Regions from separate parts of the Marinobacterium sp. xm-g-59 genome, predicted to be linked through region 2. Evidence: predicted binding sites of a transcription regulator. Region 2 holds the regulator's gene; each other region holds the start of a gene.
The links. Region 2 encodes sigma-54, which starts transcription at its own class of promoters, with help from an activator protein. Its sites were predicted from a motif close to TGGCACNNNNNTTGCTNT; they were not measured.

Region 1: a site for sigma-54 is predicted at 3,402-3,419, ahead of glnK (P-II family nitrogen regulator). Genes of this name have one in related genera too.
Region 3: a site for sigma-54 is predicted at 3,076-3,093, ahead of XMG59_RS11575 (amino acid ABC transporter substrate-binding protein). Genes of this name have one in related genera too.

The regions. Positions count from the first base shown of each region.
Region 1 covers NZ_WBYR01000003.1:183,867-190,016, forward strand. The annotation lists gene rep (DNA helicase Rep) at 1-1,322, opposite strand, end outside; gene XMG59_RS05270 (YifB family Mg chelatase-like AAA ATPase) at 1,398-2,891, opposite strand; gene XMG59_RS05275 (accessory factor UbiK family protein) at 2,931-3,179, opposite strand; gene glnK (P-II family nitrogen regulator) at 3,473-3,811, shown strand; gene XMG59_RS05285 (ammonium transporter) at 3,847-5,097, shown strand; gene glnK (P-II family nitrogen regulator) at 5,299-5,637, shown strand; gene XMG59_RS05295 (HAMP domain-containing sensor histidine kinase) at 5,670-6,150, opposite strand, start outside.
Region 2 covers NZ_WBYR01000002.1:120,221-126,370, forward strand. The annotation lists gene XMG59_RS03040 (KpsF/GutQ family sugar-phosphate isomerase) at 1-856, shown strand, start outside; gene XMG59_RS03045 (HAD family hydrolase) at 856-1,392, shown strand; gene lptC (LPS export ABC transporter periplasmic protein LptC) at 1,389-1,979, shown strand; gene lptA (lipopolysaccharide transport periplasmic protein LptA) at 1,954-2,463, shown strand; gene lptB (LPS export ABC transporter ATP-binding protein) at 2,466-3,191, shown strand; gene XMG59_RS03065 (RNA polymerase factor sigma-54) at 3,222-4,721, shown strand; gene hpf (ribosome hibernation-promoting factor, HPF/YfiA family) at 4,774-5,064, shown strand; gene XMG59_RS03075 (PTS sugar transporter subunit IIA) at 5,077-5,535, shown strand; gene rapZ (RNase adapter RapZ) at 5,538-6,150, shown strand, end outside.
Region 3 covers NZ_WBYR01000016.1:412-6,561, reverse strand. The annotation lists gene XMG59_RS11585 (amino acid ABC transporter permease) at 1-714, opposite strand, end outside; gene XMG59_RS11580 (amino acid ABC transporter permease) at 724-1,944, opposite strand; gene XMG59_RS11575 (amino acid ABC transporter substrate-binding protein) at 2,019-3,035, opposite strand; gene glnE (bifunctional [glutamate--ammonia ligase]-adenylyl-L-tyrosine phosphorylase/[glutamate--ammonia-ligase] adenylyltransferase) at 3,371-6,150, shown strand, end outside.

The DNA.
Region 1 (6,150 bases), on a different contig from region 2:
ATACCCAACTCATCGACCGCTGCAAACATGCTGATATGTCGCTCGGTTGCATACTCCCCGAGCTGCTGCAGTGTGGTAGGTCCGATCTCTCGACGCGGCAAGTTGATGATACGAAGGAAGGCGTTATCGTCGTCGCGATTGATCAACACTTTGAAGTAAGCCATCAAATCTTTGATCTCGGCGCGAGCAAAGAACGAGGTGCCGCCGCTGAGCTTATAAGGCACCTTAAAGTTCTGCATTTTAATCTCGAGCAACCTGGCTTGGTGATTGCCACGATAGAGCACAGCAAAATCTTTAAAGGGTGCGCGCTCTCGCAGGTGTCGTTCCAGAATCTCGGTCGCGATGCGCTCACACTCCGCATCTTCACTGGGTAGGTGTATCAGACGCAGCGGATCACCCATGCCCATTTCGCTCCACAGCGTCTTATCAAACACGTGGGGGTTGTTCGCAATCAAGGTGTTAGCCGCCTTGAGTATGCGGCTTGTAGAGCGATAGTTCTGCTCTAGCTTTACTAGTTTTAAACTTGGAAAGTCGTGCTGCAGTTGGGCCAGATTCTCTGGACGAGCACCACGCCATGCGTAGATCGACTGATCATCATCACCTACGACGGTTAAACCTGTACGATGCCCCACCAGCTGTCGAACTAGACGGTACTGTGACAAGTTGGTGTCTTGGTACTCATCGACTAACAAGTAGCGAATGCGGTTTTGCCAACGCTCTAACACCTCTGGCTTTTGATCAAACAGCCGCACAGGCACCAAAATAAGATCATCAAAATCGACCGCGTTATAGGCACGAAGGTGGCGCTCATATGCCTCATAGGCTCTGGCGCAGAGAATGTCGATCGGCTCTGAGACAGTCTCCAGAGCCTGTTGAGGCGTGATCATCTCATTCTTCCAAGAGGAGATTTGGCTCTGAACGACATTGATCTTATCCGTGTCCTCATCGTGATGGACTAGAAGATCTCGAATTAAGATGCGACTGTCTTGGTCATCAAACAACGAAAAGCCTGGCTTCATTCCGAGCGCTTTATGCTCACGGCGCAAGATGGTTAGACCAAGATTGTGGAAGGTTGAGACAATCAAACCGCGTGCCGCTTTACCCTCCACCAGCGACATGACTCGCTCTTTCATCTCACGCGAGGCTTTGTTGGTAAAGGTAACCGCCGCAATGTGGCGCGCCTCAATGCCGCACTCTTCAATGAGATAAGCGATTTTTCGCGTGATGACACTGGTTTTCCCTGAGCCAGCGCCAGCCAATACCAGCAGTGGACCACTGATGTATTCGACGGCTTCTTTCTGACGGGGGTTAAGGCGTGACATGTTTGATGAGCAGACTCGATATTAGGGCGCACAGTGTACACCCTGACATCAGCAAGCCCAAGATCTGCTCATCAGTTAAAGCTGTCGATAGCTGAGCGCCTCCATAATGTGGCTGTTTTCGATCGCCTGATCTGCATTCATATCCGCCAGTGTGCGAGCCACGCGAAGTGCTCTATGGCAAGCCCTAGCGGAGAGCTGTAAGCGTGTCGCTATCACCATAAACTCTTTTGATAATGACTCTGAAGCATTCAGCTCTTTTTGGACTTCACTGCCTGTTAGCTCAGAGTTGAGCTTGCCCTGCCGATCATACTGTCGCTGCTGACACTGACTAACTCGCTTACGAACTGCGTCAGAGCACTCCTCATGCGATTCGCCCAGTAATAGCTCCTCTGTGGGCACCGCACTCAAAGCCAGACGCATATCAAATCGATCCAACAATGGGCCAGAGACTCGACCCTGATATCGATCGATTAGAGCCTGAGAACACTGACATCGCTCGGTCCCATCAGCGTAGTAACCGCAGGGGCAAGGATTCATCGCCGCCATCAAAGAGAAACGCGCAGGGTAGGTCAGCGTGCCCGCCACTCTAGAAATACTGACCTCACCGGTTTCAAGCGGCTCTCGCAGAACTTCCAGAACAGAACGGGGAAATTCTGGCAGCTCATCCAGAAATAGAACCCCTTGATGCGCCAGTGAGATCTCACCCGGCCTAGGGGAAGATCCACCCCCCACCATCGCCCGTGATGAGGCACTGTGGTGCGGTGCTCTGTAGGGTCGTTCACCCCGAAACAATCGCTCGACCGGCAAACCCGAGACCGAATAGATACTGGCCGTTTCGATACAACTGGATTGCGAAAGTGGCGGTAGGATCGATGGCAGTGCTTGGGCCAACATACTTTTACCACTGCCCGGAGGACCGCTCAAAAGCAGGTTATGCATTCCACTGGCGGCCACTTCCAAGGCACGACGGGCCATCGGTTGTCCCCGAACTTCTGAAAGATCTACGGGGTAACTCGGCGGATAATGAACTGGGGGTTGAGGGTCTATTTCAGCTAGCTTTTCAGCACTCAACGCCTGACATAGATCGTACAGCGTCTTAGCTGAAAGTTGTTGCTTAGCACCCGCGAGAGAGGCTTCTTGGCTATTATCGGGGGCAATAACAATCAGTGAATCCGCTTCAGCACAGGCATAGGCGGCCGGAAATAGGCCTCTAATAGGGTGCAGTTTGCCGTCCAAGCCCAATTCTGAGTAGAGCTCTGCCTGCTGCAGGTGAGTTGTTTTAAGCTGATTGGATGCCAACAGAATGCCAAGCGCAATGGCTAGGTCATAGCGTCCGCCCTCTTTGGGGAGATCGGCCGGTGATAAGTTAACGGTGATTCGTCGTTGCGGGTATTCAAAGCCGGCGTTTAACAGTGCACTGCGCACACGCTCGCGGCTTTCACGCACCGCGGTCTCTGCCATACCCACAATTGCAAAGGAGGGTAAGCCTCCTGAAAGGTGCACTTCAACGCGAACGCGAGGTGCCTCGATACCGAGCTGAGCTCGGCTATAAAGAGTTGCCAATGCCATGACGCCATCCTTGGGTCCTGCAGTTGGCCTAGCGTTGCTTTAGGACTCTTTTGACTCCAACTCAGCAACCATCGCTTCCAACTGCTCTAATTTTTCTCGAGTTCGCTGAAGTACAGCGGCCTGAGCGTCAAACTCCTCCCGAGTGACTAAATCCAGTTTAGCAAAACTTGATTGAAGTACAGTTTTAATTTGCTGCTGCATCGCCTCCTGACCTGGAAGTGATGAGTTACCCTGAAGGAATTGGGTCATCGTCTGACTTAGGTTTTCAAACATCTTAGGATCAAGCATCTCAGCCCCCTTTAACATCGATATGCGTCTCAATAGATGCACTATACCAGAACCCTTTTAAGACAAGCGTCTATGATCACTATTTTAGCCTCAATATGGCGCACCAAAGTAGTGCATGCACTTTTGTGGTGCATACTGGCGTGCACTATAAAGGTTGATAAAACGGTAAAGAGACCCATGAAAAATTTATAAGTCAATGTTTTATAAGTTATTTTTAAAAGTTGGCACAAGTTTCGCAAATAGAGTTCACAGGAAAAAATTAATCCTCCCTTTTCACATTAAGGAGAAATCTGATGAAACTAGTGTCAGCCGTAATTAAGCCATTCAAGCTTGACGACGTGCGCGAAGCGCTATCAGAGATCGGTGTACAAGGTATCACCGTGACTGAAGTTAAAGGCTTTGGCCGTCAAAAAGGCCACACCGAACTCTACCGTGGTGCAGAGTATGTTGTGGACTTCCTACCTAAAGTTCGCCTAGACGCTGCTGTCTCTGATGAGATCGTAGATCAGGTTATCGAAGCGATCACCAATGCTGCGCAAACCGGCAAAATTGGCGACGGTAAGATTTTTGTTTCAGCGCTTGAACAAGTGGTTCGCATCCGTACCGGTGAGACCGGCGACGAAGCTCTATAACGTTTTGATTTTTGGCCTTATTGGAGGGCATAACAATGGAAGAACTTTTGAATACAACAGCTGGTGATGTTACCCAGCTGAAGTACGCACTCGATACCTTCTACTTCTTGGTGTGTGGTGCGCTGGTTATGTGGATGGCGGCAGGCTTCTCAATGCTAGAAGCAGGTCTTGTTCGTTCTAAGAACACCACTGAAATTCTAACTAAGAACATCGCGCTATTCGCGATCTCTTGCATCATGTACTTCGTTTGCGGTTACGCGATCATGTACGGCGGTGACTACTTCCTATCTAGCATCACGGGTGACGGTGTTGCCGATGAGTGGACCTACGCGCCATCAGCTGACTTCTTCTTCCAGGTGGTATTCGTTGCAACAGCAATGTCTATCGTATCGGGTGCAGTGGCTGAACGTATGAAACTATGGGCGTTCCTAGCGTTCGCGGTTGTGATGACAGGCTTCATCTACCCAATGGAAGGTTCTTGGACTTGGGGCGGCAACGCTGTATTCGGCATGTACACTCTAGGTGATCTTGGTTTCTCTGACTTCGCGGGTTCAGGTATCGTCCACATGGCAGGTGCTGCAGCAGCACTAGCAGGTGTCCTAATGCTTGGCGCACGTAAAGGCAAATACGGTAAGAACGGTGAGATCAATGCGATCCCTGGTGCTAACCTACCAATGGCAACACTGGGCACATTCATCCTTTGGATGGGTTGGTTCGGCTTCAACGGTGGTTCGGTTCTAGCAACGTCTGACGTTGAGAACTCAAACGCAGTTGCCGTTGTCTTCATGAACACTAACGCAGCTGCGGCTGGCGGTGTAGTAGCAGCACTAATCACAGCGCGTCTACTGTTCGGCAAAGCGGACCTTACAATGGCACTTAACGGTGCACTAGCAGGTCTAGTAGCGATCACAGCAGAGCCTTCAACCCCTTCTGCACTACAAGCTCACATCTTCGGTGCGATCGGTGGTGTTCTGGTTGTCTTCTCTATCCTAACGCTGGATAAACTAAAAATTGACGATCCTGTCGGTGCGATCTCTGTACACGGTGTTGTAGGTCTTCTTGGTCTACTACTAGTACCAGTAACAAACGACGGTTCTACTTTCTCTGGCCAGATCATCGGCGCCCTAACAATCTTCGTATGGGTATTCGTTGTCAGCCTAGTGGTTTGGGGCATCATCAAAGCTGTGATGGGCATCCGAGTGACTGAAGAGGAAGAGTACGAAGGTGTCGATATCTCTGAATGTGGTATGGAAGCGTACCCAGAGTTCGTCACTTCACGTAAGTAAAATGAAACTCAGTTTCTGTTGAAACCCGGGGTGTAGCGATACACCCCTCTTCTCAGCCCTACCCCCAGGTAGGGTTTTTTTTGTTTCTGGACAAACAGGTTGATCAGGAAACTTGAAGGTTAAACCATCCATGTACATAATGGATGAAAATTTACAGCGAATTGGGACAGTTTTGCCTGCCCAGTTCAACAAGGAGAAACTATGAAACTGGTATCGGCAGTTATCAAACCGTTCAAACTGGATGATGTGCGCGAAGCGCTGTCTGACATTGGTATCCAAGGTGTTACAGTGACTGAAGTTAAAGGCTTCGGTCGTCAGAAAGGTCACACAGAACTTTACCGTGGTGCCGAGTACGTAGTGGACTTCCTTCCTAAGGTAAAAATTGAAGTCGCGATCGACGACGACATGCTAGATCAAGTCATTGAAGCGATCAGCTCTACGGCCAATACTGGCAAGATCGGTGATGGTAAAATCTTCGTTATGCCAGTTGAGCAAGTGGTACGTATTCGTACTGGCGAGACGGGTTCAGAAGCGCTTTAAGCTTCGATCCATTTCAAAAATGCCGCTACCGATCAGTTCGCTAGCGGCATTTTTATATCTACTTGAAGCCCCGTTGGCGCGAGGTTTTGGAACTGAACCTCCCCACCGACGCGTTCAGTCGCTCGAGTCACGATACTCAAACCCAAACCGTAACCGCCTGAGTTGGCCCCACGTCTAAATGGCTGCCCAATCGAATCTAGAATCGATTCTGGTAATCCGGGTCCATTATCAACCACTCGAATCGTTAGCCTGCCGTTATCAGTAGCGACAGATACCTTAATCAACGTACCCTGTGGCGTGTGATTGATGGCGTTATTCAACAGATTGCTGACGACTCGACTCAGTGGCTCACTGCGAATGGTTGCTCCATCAGTGACATCAAGTGATAGATCGAATTGATGCTGTGGGCCGCTGACACGAGCGTCCTGCACCAGATCTCGACACAGCAGCGCCAGATCCAAAATCGGCGCGGTTGCTTCGGCATCTCGAGCTCGGGCCAGTGTGAGTATTTCA
Region 2 (6,150 bases):
TTTGAACTGCAAAGGGCGTGTCATCGTGACTGGCATGGGCAAATCAGGGCACATTGGCACCAAAATAGCAGCAACTCTAGCAAGCACCGGAACACCCGCGTTTTTTGTGCACCCAGGCGAGGCGAGTCATGGCGATCTGGGCATGTTCACGAAAGAAGATGTTGTCATTGCCCTATCCAACTCAGGTGAATCCAACGAAGTCGTTACTATTTTACCTCTGCTTAAACGCAAAGGGATTACGCTCATTTCAATCACCTCTAAACCCCATTCAGCGTTGGCAACCAGTGCTGATATCAGCCTTGTGACCCCTATCGAACGCGAAGCTTGCCCACTTAATCTTGCCCCCACCTCCAGTACAACCGCACAACTGGTGCTTGGCGATGCGATCGCAACGGCTCTTTTAGAGGCGAGAGGATTTAGTGCAGAAGATTTTGCCTTTTCACACCCCGGCGGTGCGCTGGGTCGTCGACTGCTGTTGAAAGTGAGTGATTTAATGCACTCTGGAGACGAAGTTCCCTCAGTTGCACCAGGCACTCCCATTCAAGAAGCGCTTTTGGAGATCACCCAAAAACGCCTGGGAATGACAACCGTTGTGGATGAAGAACTCCAACCTCTTGGCATTTTTACCGACGGGGACCTCCGCCGTGCCATTGACCAAGGCGTTAATCTGAATCAAGCCTCAATCGACTCTGTCATGACAAAGAGTTTCACAACGGTGACGCCTGAGATGTTAGCCGCCGAAGCTTTACAGATCATGCAAGATAAAAAAATTAATGCACTCATTGCTTTAGATGAGACAGGGAGAGTTGCTGGGGCATTGAACATGCATGATATGTTAAAAGCAGGGGTCATCTAATGCGTCCCAATCCAACAGAAGAACAGATAGCACTAATCAAACCCATTCAACTACTGGTGATGGATGTTGATGGCATACTGACCGAGGGCAATCTTAGCTTCCTAGCCGATGGCAGTGAGATTAAGAGCTTCAATATACTGGACGGCCTTGGCATTAAGCTGTTAACGGAATCCGGCGTAAAAACCGCCATCATTACCGGTAGACAATCTAATCAAGTCATCCAACGCGCTGAGTCACTAGGCATCAATTACATACAGCAAGGCCGAGAAGATAAATTGACCGCGCTTCAAGAGCTTTGGAAAAACACCGGTTTTAACGCTTCAAACACGGCCTATATCGGCGATGACTTACCTGACCTATCTGCCATTATAGCCGCACGCTTTGGGGTCACCGTTCCGAACGGTCACTGGCTCGTAAAAGAGAACGCTGATCATATTACGACTCAATCAGGCGGTCGCGGAGCTGCACGTGAGCTGTGTGAATTGATCATGGCTTGCCAAGGTACGCTAGACAACGCGTTGGAGCGATTTAAGTGATCACTAATCTCAGAGCGAAAATTCGATTAGCCATTGCGTCGACGTTGATTGCTCTTTTTTTGATCTTCACACTGTTATTGAATCAAGGCGATATTGAAGAGGGCGTACTCCTTAAAGAGAACCCAAACAGAATTGATTTTTTTGTAACTGACGCCACTCTCACTCGTTGGTCTGAAGCGGGCAATCTAAGCTCTGTCACCCACACCCCGCGAGCAGAGCATTTAGTTAACTCAGAACAGATGAAGTTAACAACACCTTTCTCCGTAGGCTATCGCCAAGATGGCACGACTGAACACACCATCAATGCTGGTCTAGGCTATTTTGCGGACGATAACAGTCAACTAGACCTTGAAGGCAGTGTAGAGCTTCACCATAATCCAGATTCTGAGAAAGACACTGCACTCTTCACAGAGCAGTTGAGCTACTTTCCAGAACAGAATCTGGCGACCAGTGATGTAGCCGTCGAATTTCTGAACAACCAGGGTTCAACCAAAGGGGTTGGCATGACACTGAATACGGAATTAAAAACCTTAGATCTTCATTCAACCGTGAGGGGGGCCTATGTCGCTTCGAGCACTGACCAGTAACCTATTTCTAGCCTTTACAGTTGTTCTTAGTGGATCAGCTTTAGCGCTGCCAACCGATAGAGACGAGCCTATCTACGTTGAGGCAGACTCAGCTAATATTGATGAGGCCAAAGGAGTCACTCGATACACAGGCAACGTCATCATCACCCAGGGATCAATGGTGCTTAAAGGTGAAACCGTCGATCTGTTACGTGGTAATGATGACACCATCAATCAGATCATCTCAAAAGGTGCTCCAGCCTACTTCGAACAACGCCCTCAACTGGACCAAGAGATTACCTATGCAACCGGCTCAACTCTGGATTACACAGTAAGCTCTCAACTGCTGTTAATTACGGGGAACGCTAGAGTGACTCAGGGTGGTGACGAGTTCACTGGGGCTAAAATTAATTACGACATGGCGAACTCTAAAGTAAAAGCCTTTAGCAGTGAGAGCGGAAGCCAGCGTGTCAAAATGGTTCTTCAGCCTAAAAAAGATAACTAACCATGAGTTCACTCGAAGCCCTCCACCTAGCCAAAAGCTACAAAGGACGCTCTGTTATTCAAGATGTGTCCGTCACTGTTGAGCCCGGTGAGATTATAGGATTGCTTGGGCCCAACGGAGCGGGTAAGACAACCTGCTTCTATATGATTGTAGGTCTGGTCAGAGCGGATCGAGGCAACATTCGCCTCAATGGCGACGACGTCACTAGAATGCCTATTCATGAGCGCGCAAAACGCGGCTTAGGCTATCTTCCGCAAGAGGCCTCTGTATTCAGAAAGCTGAGTGTCTACGACAATCTGATGGCCATACTGGAGCAGAGAAAAGATCTCACCAAAGATCAACAGCACCAGAAAGCTCAGTCACTGCTTGAAGAGTTTCATATCACTCACATCAAAGAGTCCAAAGGGATGGTCCTATCCGGAGGTGAAAGACGCCGAGTTGAGATTGCAAGAGCCCTAGCAAACGATCCTGACTTCATCCTACTGGACGAGCCTTTTGCTGGTGTAGACCCCATCTCTGTCAGCGACATCAAACAGACCATCAGACACCTTAAAGATCGAGGTATTGGCGTCCTGATAACAGATCACAATGTCAGAGAGACTCTCGACATTTGCGAACGGGCTTACATCGTTAGTGAGGGTAACATTCTTGCAGAGGGTGAGCCTGAGCAGATCATGATGAATCAAGCCGTTAAAGAGGCTTATCTGGGCAATGATTTTCGCTTGTAACTCTCACACTTTTAAGTAATTATCATTTTAATGAAGCACTCTTTACAGCTCAAAGTCGGACAGAACCTGTCCATGACCCCACAATTGCAGCAAGCGATCAAATTGCTGCAACTCTCCTCCTTAGAGCTACAGACAGAGATTCAAGAGGCACTCGATAGTAACCCACTACTGGAGGTAGCCGATGAAGAAGATCAGAGTGAAGAGAACTCTCAAAGCATTGAGCAAAAAGAGTCATCAACCTTAGATGAGACCCAATCTAATTCAGAGATCGAAGAGACGTTCGAATCGTCTCAGCCGGAAGATAGCTGGTCTACTGATGACATACCTGAACAGCTTTCAACCGACAGTCAATGGGACGATACTTACCAAAGCTCTTCAAATTCCAATCGTGATGATGATTGGATGCCAGGTGATAATGACACTGCGGTTGAACCCATCCAAGACCACCTTAACTGGCAACTGAATCTGGTTAATTTCAGCGATGTTGATCGATACATTGCTGAGATGATTATCGACTCTATCGATGATCGTGGCTATCTGATCACCGATCTGCAGGACATTCTTCTTAACTGCCAAGAGGAACTACCTGAACTCTTTTTTGAAGTGGAAATGGATGAGGTGGAGACAGTACTTCACCGCATTCAACAGTTTGACCCACCCGGTGTCGGTGCCCGTGATCTTGCAGAGTGTTTGAAAATCCAGTTAAGACAGCTACCCATAGAGACACCTTGGCGCGCAGAGTCACTGCGCCTAGCGACCGACTATTTAAACCTGTTGGGCAGTCGAGATTTTAAATCTTTGATGCGCCGTATGAGGCTCAAAGAGGAGCAACTGTCAGAGGTGGTTAGGTTGATTCAATCACTTAACCCAACACCAGGAGACTCTTTAGATCTGGGTGATACTGATTACATCGTACCGGACGTGATCGTGCGTAAACGCGCTGGGGAGTGGACACTCACTTTAAATAACGACGTAGTTCCTGAGTTACGTATCAATGATGTCTACTCAGGCATGATTAAACGTGCAGACAACTCCGCGGAGAACCAATTTTTAAAAGACCATCTCCAGGATGCACGCTGGTTCATAAAGAGTTTACAAAGCCGCAACGAGACCCTCTTAAAGGTCTCAACGGAGATCGTTTCCAGACAGATCGGTTTTCTTGAACAGGGTGAACAGGCGATGAAGCCTCTTATTCTTCACGACATTGCTGAAGCCGTTGATCTACATGAATCCACCATCTCCCGTGTTACAACTCGAAAATACATGCACACCCCGCGCGGTGTCTTTGAATTGAAATATTTCTTTTCGAGTCAGGTGGCTACCAGTGACGGCAGTGGTGCATCATCAACTGCGATTCGAGCAATCATTAAAAAATTAATTTCAGAAGAAGACCCTCGCAAGCCACTAAGTGACAGTAAGCTTGCTACACTACTAGATGAAGAGGGGGTGAATGTTGCAAGACGAACCATTGCTAAATATCGCGAAGTTCTCAACATTCCACCTTCAAATGAGAGAAAGCGTTTGGTTTAATTGAGGTGGGCGGCCTCATTTTTTCACTCCGCCTAAGACGAGGAGAAGTCATATGCAGATAAATATTACTGGTCATCACGTGGACCTGACTGAAGCTCTAAGTGAATACGTACGTAACAAGTTCGATAAGCTAGAACGTCACTTCGACAACATTCAGAATGTACAAGTTACTCTCAGTGTCGAAAAGCAGGGTAAAAAAGCCGAGGCTGATGTTCACTTAGCCGGTGGCCAAGTGGTAGCTTCTGATGAGCATGATGACATGTATGCAGCGATTGATGGCTTAGTGGATAAGCTTGATCGCCAAATCATCAAGCATAAAGAAAAAATGAAATCTCACAAATAAACGAACGACAACATGCAACTAGGTGACCTACTGACGACTGAAACAACCGCCTGCCGGGAGTCAGTCGCCAGTAAAAAACGCCTTCTTCAAGTGGCCAGCGAAAAGCTGGCCTCTTCAGTTGATGGCGTAACAGAAGATGAAATTTTTACAGGCCTTCTTAATCGTGAACGATTAGGCAGTACAGGAATTGGCTCTGGCGTGGGTATACCCCACTGTCGAATTCCGGGCTGTTCAACAGCATCCGCCTGCTTAATCACACTCGATGGCGGTGTCGATTTTGATTCAATCGATTCAGCGCCGGTCGATCTTGTCTGCGCACTGATCGTGCCCGATGATGGAAATGATGAGCACCTTAAGACACTGGCTGGTTTAGCCGAGCTGTTCAGCAAGCCCGAAGCCCTTAATTCACTTAGAGACTGCACGAATTCTGAGGCCCTACTCAATAAAGCAACTGAGCTATCAAAGGTCTAATCATGAGAGTCGTTGTTATCTCGGGTCGCAGTGGTTCAGGGAAGAGTACCGCCTTGCAAGCACTTGAAGATGTTGGGTTCTACTGCATAGACAACCTACCGGCGACGCTATTGCCAGCGTTGGTCGAGCAGATGCTTAACGACCAGAATAACGCACCCCTGATTGCTGTGAGCATTGATGCCCGCAACCAGCATACAGACCTAAAAGCCTTCCCAGAGATCATGGAATCCTTGAGGGCTAGAGAAGACATAGGCATCGAGATCACTTATCTTGACGCATCAGAAGCGACCCTATTGAAACGATACAGCGCCACTCGAAGAAAACACCCGCTGAGCAACCAAGATATTGGACTGGAAGAGGCAATAGCCTTAGAACGAGATCTGCTTGAGCCCATTGCAAGTTCTGCAGACATGAGAGTTGATACCACTCGGCTTTCACTCTATGAACTGCGTGACACCATTAAATTGAGGGTAGCACAGCGTAAAGAGCAAGCGCTCTCTTTGCAGTTTGAATCCTTTGGCTTCAAGCACGGCGTTCCATTAGATGTTGATTTCAGCTTTGACGTCAGGGTGCTTCCTAACCCCTACTGGTTTGTAGAGTTGCGCCCTCTCTCTG
Region 3 (6,150 bases), on a different contig from region 2:
GATCAATACCAACCAGACACGAATCAACTTATCGACGTTCGTTCCTTCAGCAAAGAAGAGTGGCAGCATCACTGAGCCCATGAAGAAGAGCGACAGTACCGGCACACCACGGAAGAACTCGATAAAGATAACCGAAACAGATCGGATAAATGGCATCTCTGAGCGACGACCCAATGCCCATAGGAAGCTGAATGGGAAGGCGACGATGATGCTGGCGGCTGCCATAAAGACGTTGAGCGTAAATCCGCCCCACAGATCAGTACTGACAACCTCTAGGCCTAACCAACGGCCATCCAAGATAGCGATACCCACAATCGGTAGTAGTAGCCAAGAGGTGATTGAAGCTTTCAGGCGAATCGATTTTGGTAGCGTGAATGACGCCGCAATCACCATCACCAGCAACACTAGCGTTAAGTTGATACGCCATACCTCTTCAACAGGGTAAGTCCCATAGAAGAATTGGTAAGACCAAGCGTTAATAAAGACCCAACAAGCACCCTCTTTGACACAAGCATCTTCTGTGGTGCCGGTGAAATTTGCCGACCAAAAAGCCCAGTCAAAGATAAGTGGTAGGTAGTAAGCCAGCAGTGCAATGACTGAAAGGGTTACGACCGAGTTTGGGATCGAAGAGAAAAGGTTGTCACGCAGCCAGGCTGTAAAACCGACGGTTTTAATCGGTGCCGGGCGGGCTGCAATAGGCTGAAATTCTTTCATTATGCGCTCCTATCTGCTCACCAACGCAACCGCGTTGTTAAATCGGTTCATGAGGAACGAGATCACCATATTGACCACAAAGTAGACGATAATGGTCATGAAGATGGTCTCAATCGCTTGTCCCGTCTGGTTCAGAGCGGTGCCGACAAATACGTTGAATAGATCGGGATAACCGACCGCCGCCGCAAGAGTAGAGTTCTTCACCAGTGACTGATACTCGGAGTTCAGTAGCGGCACAATGACACGCATCGCCTGAGGAACGATGATCAATGACATGATCTTATTCTCACGCAAACCAATGCTGCGAGCCGCTTCTGTTTGACCGTGTGGAATCGATTGCACACCTGCACGCACGGCTTCGGCAATGAATGCACCAGTGTAGACCGACAGCGCAATGGCAAGCGACATCAGCTCTGGGATGACGGTAATACCACCGAAGTAGTTAAAGCCCTTTAGAGCTGGGTATTCAACGGTGAATGGAAAGCCCGTTAACGCTGCAACAATTAATGGAAATAGAATCACCATGGCGATGCTGGTCTTCAGCACAGGGAACTGTTGGCCGGTCAGCTCTTGACGTTTTTTGGCCCAGCGACGCAGTACAAAAATTCCTGCAACGGCAGCGCCTAAAGCGATCCAGACCAAAGATGATAGATCGCCGCCAATCAGTTTAGGTAGGTAGAGGCCGCGAACGTTGAGGAACACAGCTTCGCCTAAACTCAAGCTTTGGCGAGCGCCAGGCAGACTGGATAGAACGGCGAAGTACCAGAAGAACACCTGTAGCAGAAGCGGTACGTTTCGGAAGATTTCTACATAGACCAGAGCAATCTTACGAATCAACCAGTTATGCGAGAAGTGCGCCACACCAAAGATAAATCCAAGTAGCGTCGCGAAGAAGATACCGATGGCCGAGACCAAAAGGGTGTTTAAGAAACCGACAACAAATATTCGTCCGTAGGTGTCGGTCGACTCAAAGGAGATCAACGACATCAAGACATCATAGCCTGCAGCTGCGCCTAAGAAGTCGAAACCGGTTTTGATCCCCGTCGCTTCCATGTTGGCCAGCGTGTTGCCAATGATGGTGCCAAAGAAATAGAGCAACCCAGCGACCAGTGCGATCTGATAGAAGAAACCGCGGATGCGTGGGTTGTTATAAAAGGCGTTGGAGGTGGTTCCGGAGCTCGATTTACGGCTCGCTGACTTAACCTCTTCAATGGTTTTTTGTTTGAACATTGAATTAACCTAAAAATAGAGTGCTTTCACGCAGAAAGGGGCACTGTTGTGCCCCTTTTTAGATCGCTTCGGTTTTAGCGCATAGCTGGTGCGTATAGGATACCGCCATCACGCCAAGACGCGTTGATACCACGTGCTAGCTTAAGTGGTGAATCCATACCCACGTTACGCTCAAACGACTCTGAGTAGTTACCTACTTGAGTGATGATGTTGTAAGCCCAGTCAGCACTTAGACCTAGGTTAGCACCTAGTTCACCTTCAGCACCTAGTAGACGCTTGTTAGCTGGGTTGCCGTTCGCTTTCATGTCAGCTGCGTTTGCAGAAGTGACCTTCTGCTCTTCTGCTTCGATCATTGCGTTTAGAGACCACTTAACAATGTTGAACCACTGGTCATCGCCTTGACGAACTACTGGGCCTAGAGGCTCTTTAGAGATAACTTCGGGAAGAATCACTGCATTGCCTGGGTTAGCTAGACCGATACGAAGTGCCGCTAGCTGAGAACCGTCTGATGTTAGGAAGTCACAACGACCTGATTCGAAACCTTGACGAGTTTGGTCAGAGGTATCGAAAGTAACCGCTTTGTATGACATGCCGTTCTCACGGAAGTAGTCAGCGATTGCAAGCTCAGTAGAGGTACCCGCTTGGATACATGCGTTTGCACCGTCTAGCTCAGTTGCGCTTGATACGCCTAGATCTTTCATGACCATGAATGACGCACCGTCGTAGTAGTTAGTACCAGCAAAGTTGATACCTAGTGATGTATCACGAGTGTGAGTCCAAGTCGTGTTACGAGATAGCATGTCGATTTCGCCAGACGCTAGCGCAGTGAAACGCTCTTTAGCGGTTAGCGGTTTGTATTGAACAGCTTCTGAATCGCCAAGTACTGCAGCTGCAACCGCACGACACATATCAACGTCGAGACCGCTCCATTTGCCGTTCTCATCTTTTTGAGAGAAGCCTGCAAGACCAGTAGATACACCACAAGTTAGGGTGCCACGGCTCTTAACATCGTCAAGAGTAGCTGCTTGAACTGCACCAGCAGTCATTGTTGCAGCAAGGATAGAAGCGGTTAGTAAAGCTTTCTTAGCCATTATGTAGATCCTCTTTTGAGTAGGTTGTTGTTCTTTTTCCACAGCAACTAGTGTGCCAACAATTTTCAGTGAGTCATTTTCATCGACATTCATCGTTAAAAATTGTCTGAAAGTTACGGTATAACGGGGTGTTTTGATCAAATAATCTTTAATACCCAACGCCAGCACTCTGCTTACTCTTTTAAGATTGTGTCATTCTGACTCAAAGGTCAATACTAAAGTAGGGCTTAAATTGAGCTTTTGCACAGTATTGGTGCAATTTGATTTAAGTCCTGTTCCTCTTATAACTGAACGCAGTATATTAGTCCTATTGGCAAGATTTCGGAGTGGTTTGAGTGACAGCGATATTGAATGACTACCTAGAAAAACAGCAGCAAAAGGTTTCAGCAGCAAGAGATCTGCTTGAATCAGATCACAATCGGTTGGCGGAGTTAGATCGAGTGCTATTGGGATCTGACTATGTTGCGGATCAGCTGCAGCGTCATCCCGAATTGATTGAGCAGTTAAACCTTGATGTTGGTGAGCTTCCAACAGGTGCTTTAACAGCGCAAGTGTTGGCGGCTGTTGAAGCTGTGGGGAGTGAAGAGGCACTGAGTGTTGCGCTGCGTCGCCTGCGTCGATTGGCCATGGTTAGAATTATTTGGCGCGACTTGAACCGATTGGCCGATCTAACAGAAACCACCCGGATGCTCTCCGAACTGGCCGATGCCACTACTGATGCAGCATTGAATTGGCTGCACCAAGATCTAGTCAAAGATCTGGGTGAGCCAATGGACTTAGATGGAAATTTGCAACGCATGGCCGTCATTGGAATGGGCAAATTGGGGGCACATGAGCTCAATCTCTCCTCGGATATCGACCTGATGTTTACCTTCCCCGCCAATGGCGAAACCCAAGGTGGCCGCCGTTCACTATCCAACCAAGAGTTCTTTACACGACTGGGTAAAAGATTGATTCGTGTTTTAGATGCCCCCACAGCCGAGGGCTTTGTATTCCGTGTCGATATGCGTCTGCGTCCGTTTGGATCTTCTGGTCCATTGGTTGCCAGTTTTGATGCCATGGAGCAGTACTACCAGACACAGGGGCGTGAGTGGGAGCGTTATGCGTTGATCAAAGCGCGTATCATCTCGGGTGATAAGGAAGCTGGCGCCCAGTTGATGCAGGATCTGCGCCCCTTTGTCTATCGTAAGTACATTGACTACAGCGCCTTTGAATCTTTGCGTGAAATGAAAGGGATGATTGAGCGTGAGAACCGTTTAAAGGGTCGTGAGAATAACGTTAAGTTGGGAGCCGGAGGTATTCGCGAGGTTGAGTTCATCGCTCAAGCCTTTCAGCTAATCCGCGGCGGGCGTGATACACGTTTGCAGCAACGAGAGTTGTGCAACATATTGCCACTTCTCCCAGAGGTAGTCGGCATTCCAGACGTGGTTGTGACAGAGCTAACCCATGCCTACGTCTTCCTGCGTAATGTGGAACATGCGATTCAGGCGCAAGCCGATAAGCAGACCCAAGAGCTACCAGCTGATGATCTCGGTATGCAGCGCCTTGCCTACTCCATGGGCTTTACGAGTCCAGAGGCGCTTTTAACAGAGCTAAATGAGCATCGAAGTCGAGTCTCACAGCACTTTGCAGATGTTATTGCACCAGTGGATCAGGAAGGCAATGCCGAGCAAACTGAGAGCGATGCGCATCTTACGGGCCTCTGGCATGAGGAGTTTGCAGATCAGGAGGCGCTGGCTCACTATCTGACAGAGCTGGGTTACAGCGAAACCGATCGAGCGTTGAAGGCACTGGTTTCGCTGCGCCAGTTAAGAACGGTACAGGCGTTGCAAAATGTCGGGCAGGAGCGTTTGTTGGATCTGCTGCCTCGTTTGCTCCGGGATCTGTCGGGCGTGGAAAACGCAGAAGAGACTTTGGAGCGGGTTTTGCAGCTGATTCAAGCTGTAGTGCGTCGTTCAGCCTATCTTCTTCTGCTAGCCGAAAACCCCAGTGCTCGAGCGCAGTTGGTAAAGCTCTGTTCAGCCAGTCCATGGTTTGCAGAGAAGTTAGCTCATCAACCGGTCCTTCTTGATGAGCTGATTGATGCATCATCACTGTTCAATCCACCGGACGCACAAGCTTTATCCAATGAGTTACGACAGCAGTTGATGCGTATCCCAGAGGATGACATTGAGCAGTTAATGGAAGCGCTGCGTTACTTTAGAAATGCCCATATTCTGCGAGTGGCTGCTGCGGATATCACAGGTGCATTGCCTCTGATGAAAGTGAGTGATTACTTAACCTGGCTAGCAGAAGCAATTCTTCAGGCGGTTTTGCAGATCGCATGGCGCGATATGACAACTAAATATGGCACGCCGCAGCGATCGGCAGGAGTTCCATGCGATCAAGATTTTGTCATAATCGGCTTTGGTAAATTGGGGGGTATTGAACTATCTTATGGATCGGATCTGGATCTGGTTTTTGTGCATGATGCGCCCAGTAACCTAATGACCATTGGCGGTAATAAAGAGATAGCCAATGACGTTTTTTTCACGCGTCTAGGTCAGCGCATCATTCATATATTGAATACCTTTACTACCTCGGGTCAGCTTTATGAGGTCGATATGCGTCTGCGACCCTCGGGCAATTCTGGACTCTTGGTCAGCTCCTTGAATGCCTTTGAAGCCTATCAACTGAACGAAGCCTGGACCTGGGAGCATCAGGCACTGGTTCGTGCCCGTGTGGTGGCAGGGTCGAGTCGGCTCAAAGCCGAATTCGAAGCGGTGCGTGCTAAGGTCCTTTGTAAAGAGAGGGATGCTGAATCGTTACGTGAAGAGGTGATCGCAATGCGCCAGAAGATGCGTGATCATCTTGGCACTGCAGAGGGTTCAGAAGCGTTCAATATCAAACAGGATGCTGGCGGTATTGTCGATATCGAGTTTGCGGTGCAGTACCTTGTGCTCAGATACGCTAAAGAGACAGCTGCGCTTTATGAGTTCACTGATAACGTGCGCATTATTGAGGCTCTGGCGGATGCGGGTTATTTGGATCAAACCCAGGCTGAAGTGTTAAGCGAGAGTTATAAAACTTACCGCGCATTAGGCCATCGCCAGACTCTACAAAACGCGAAGGGCTT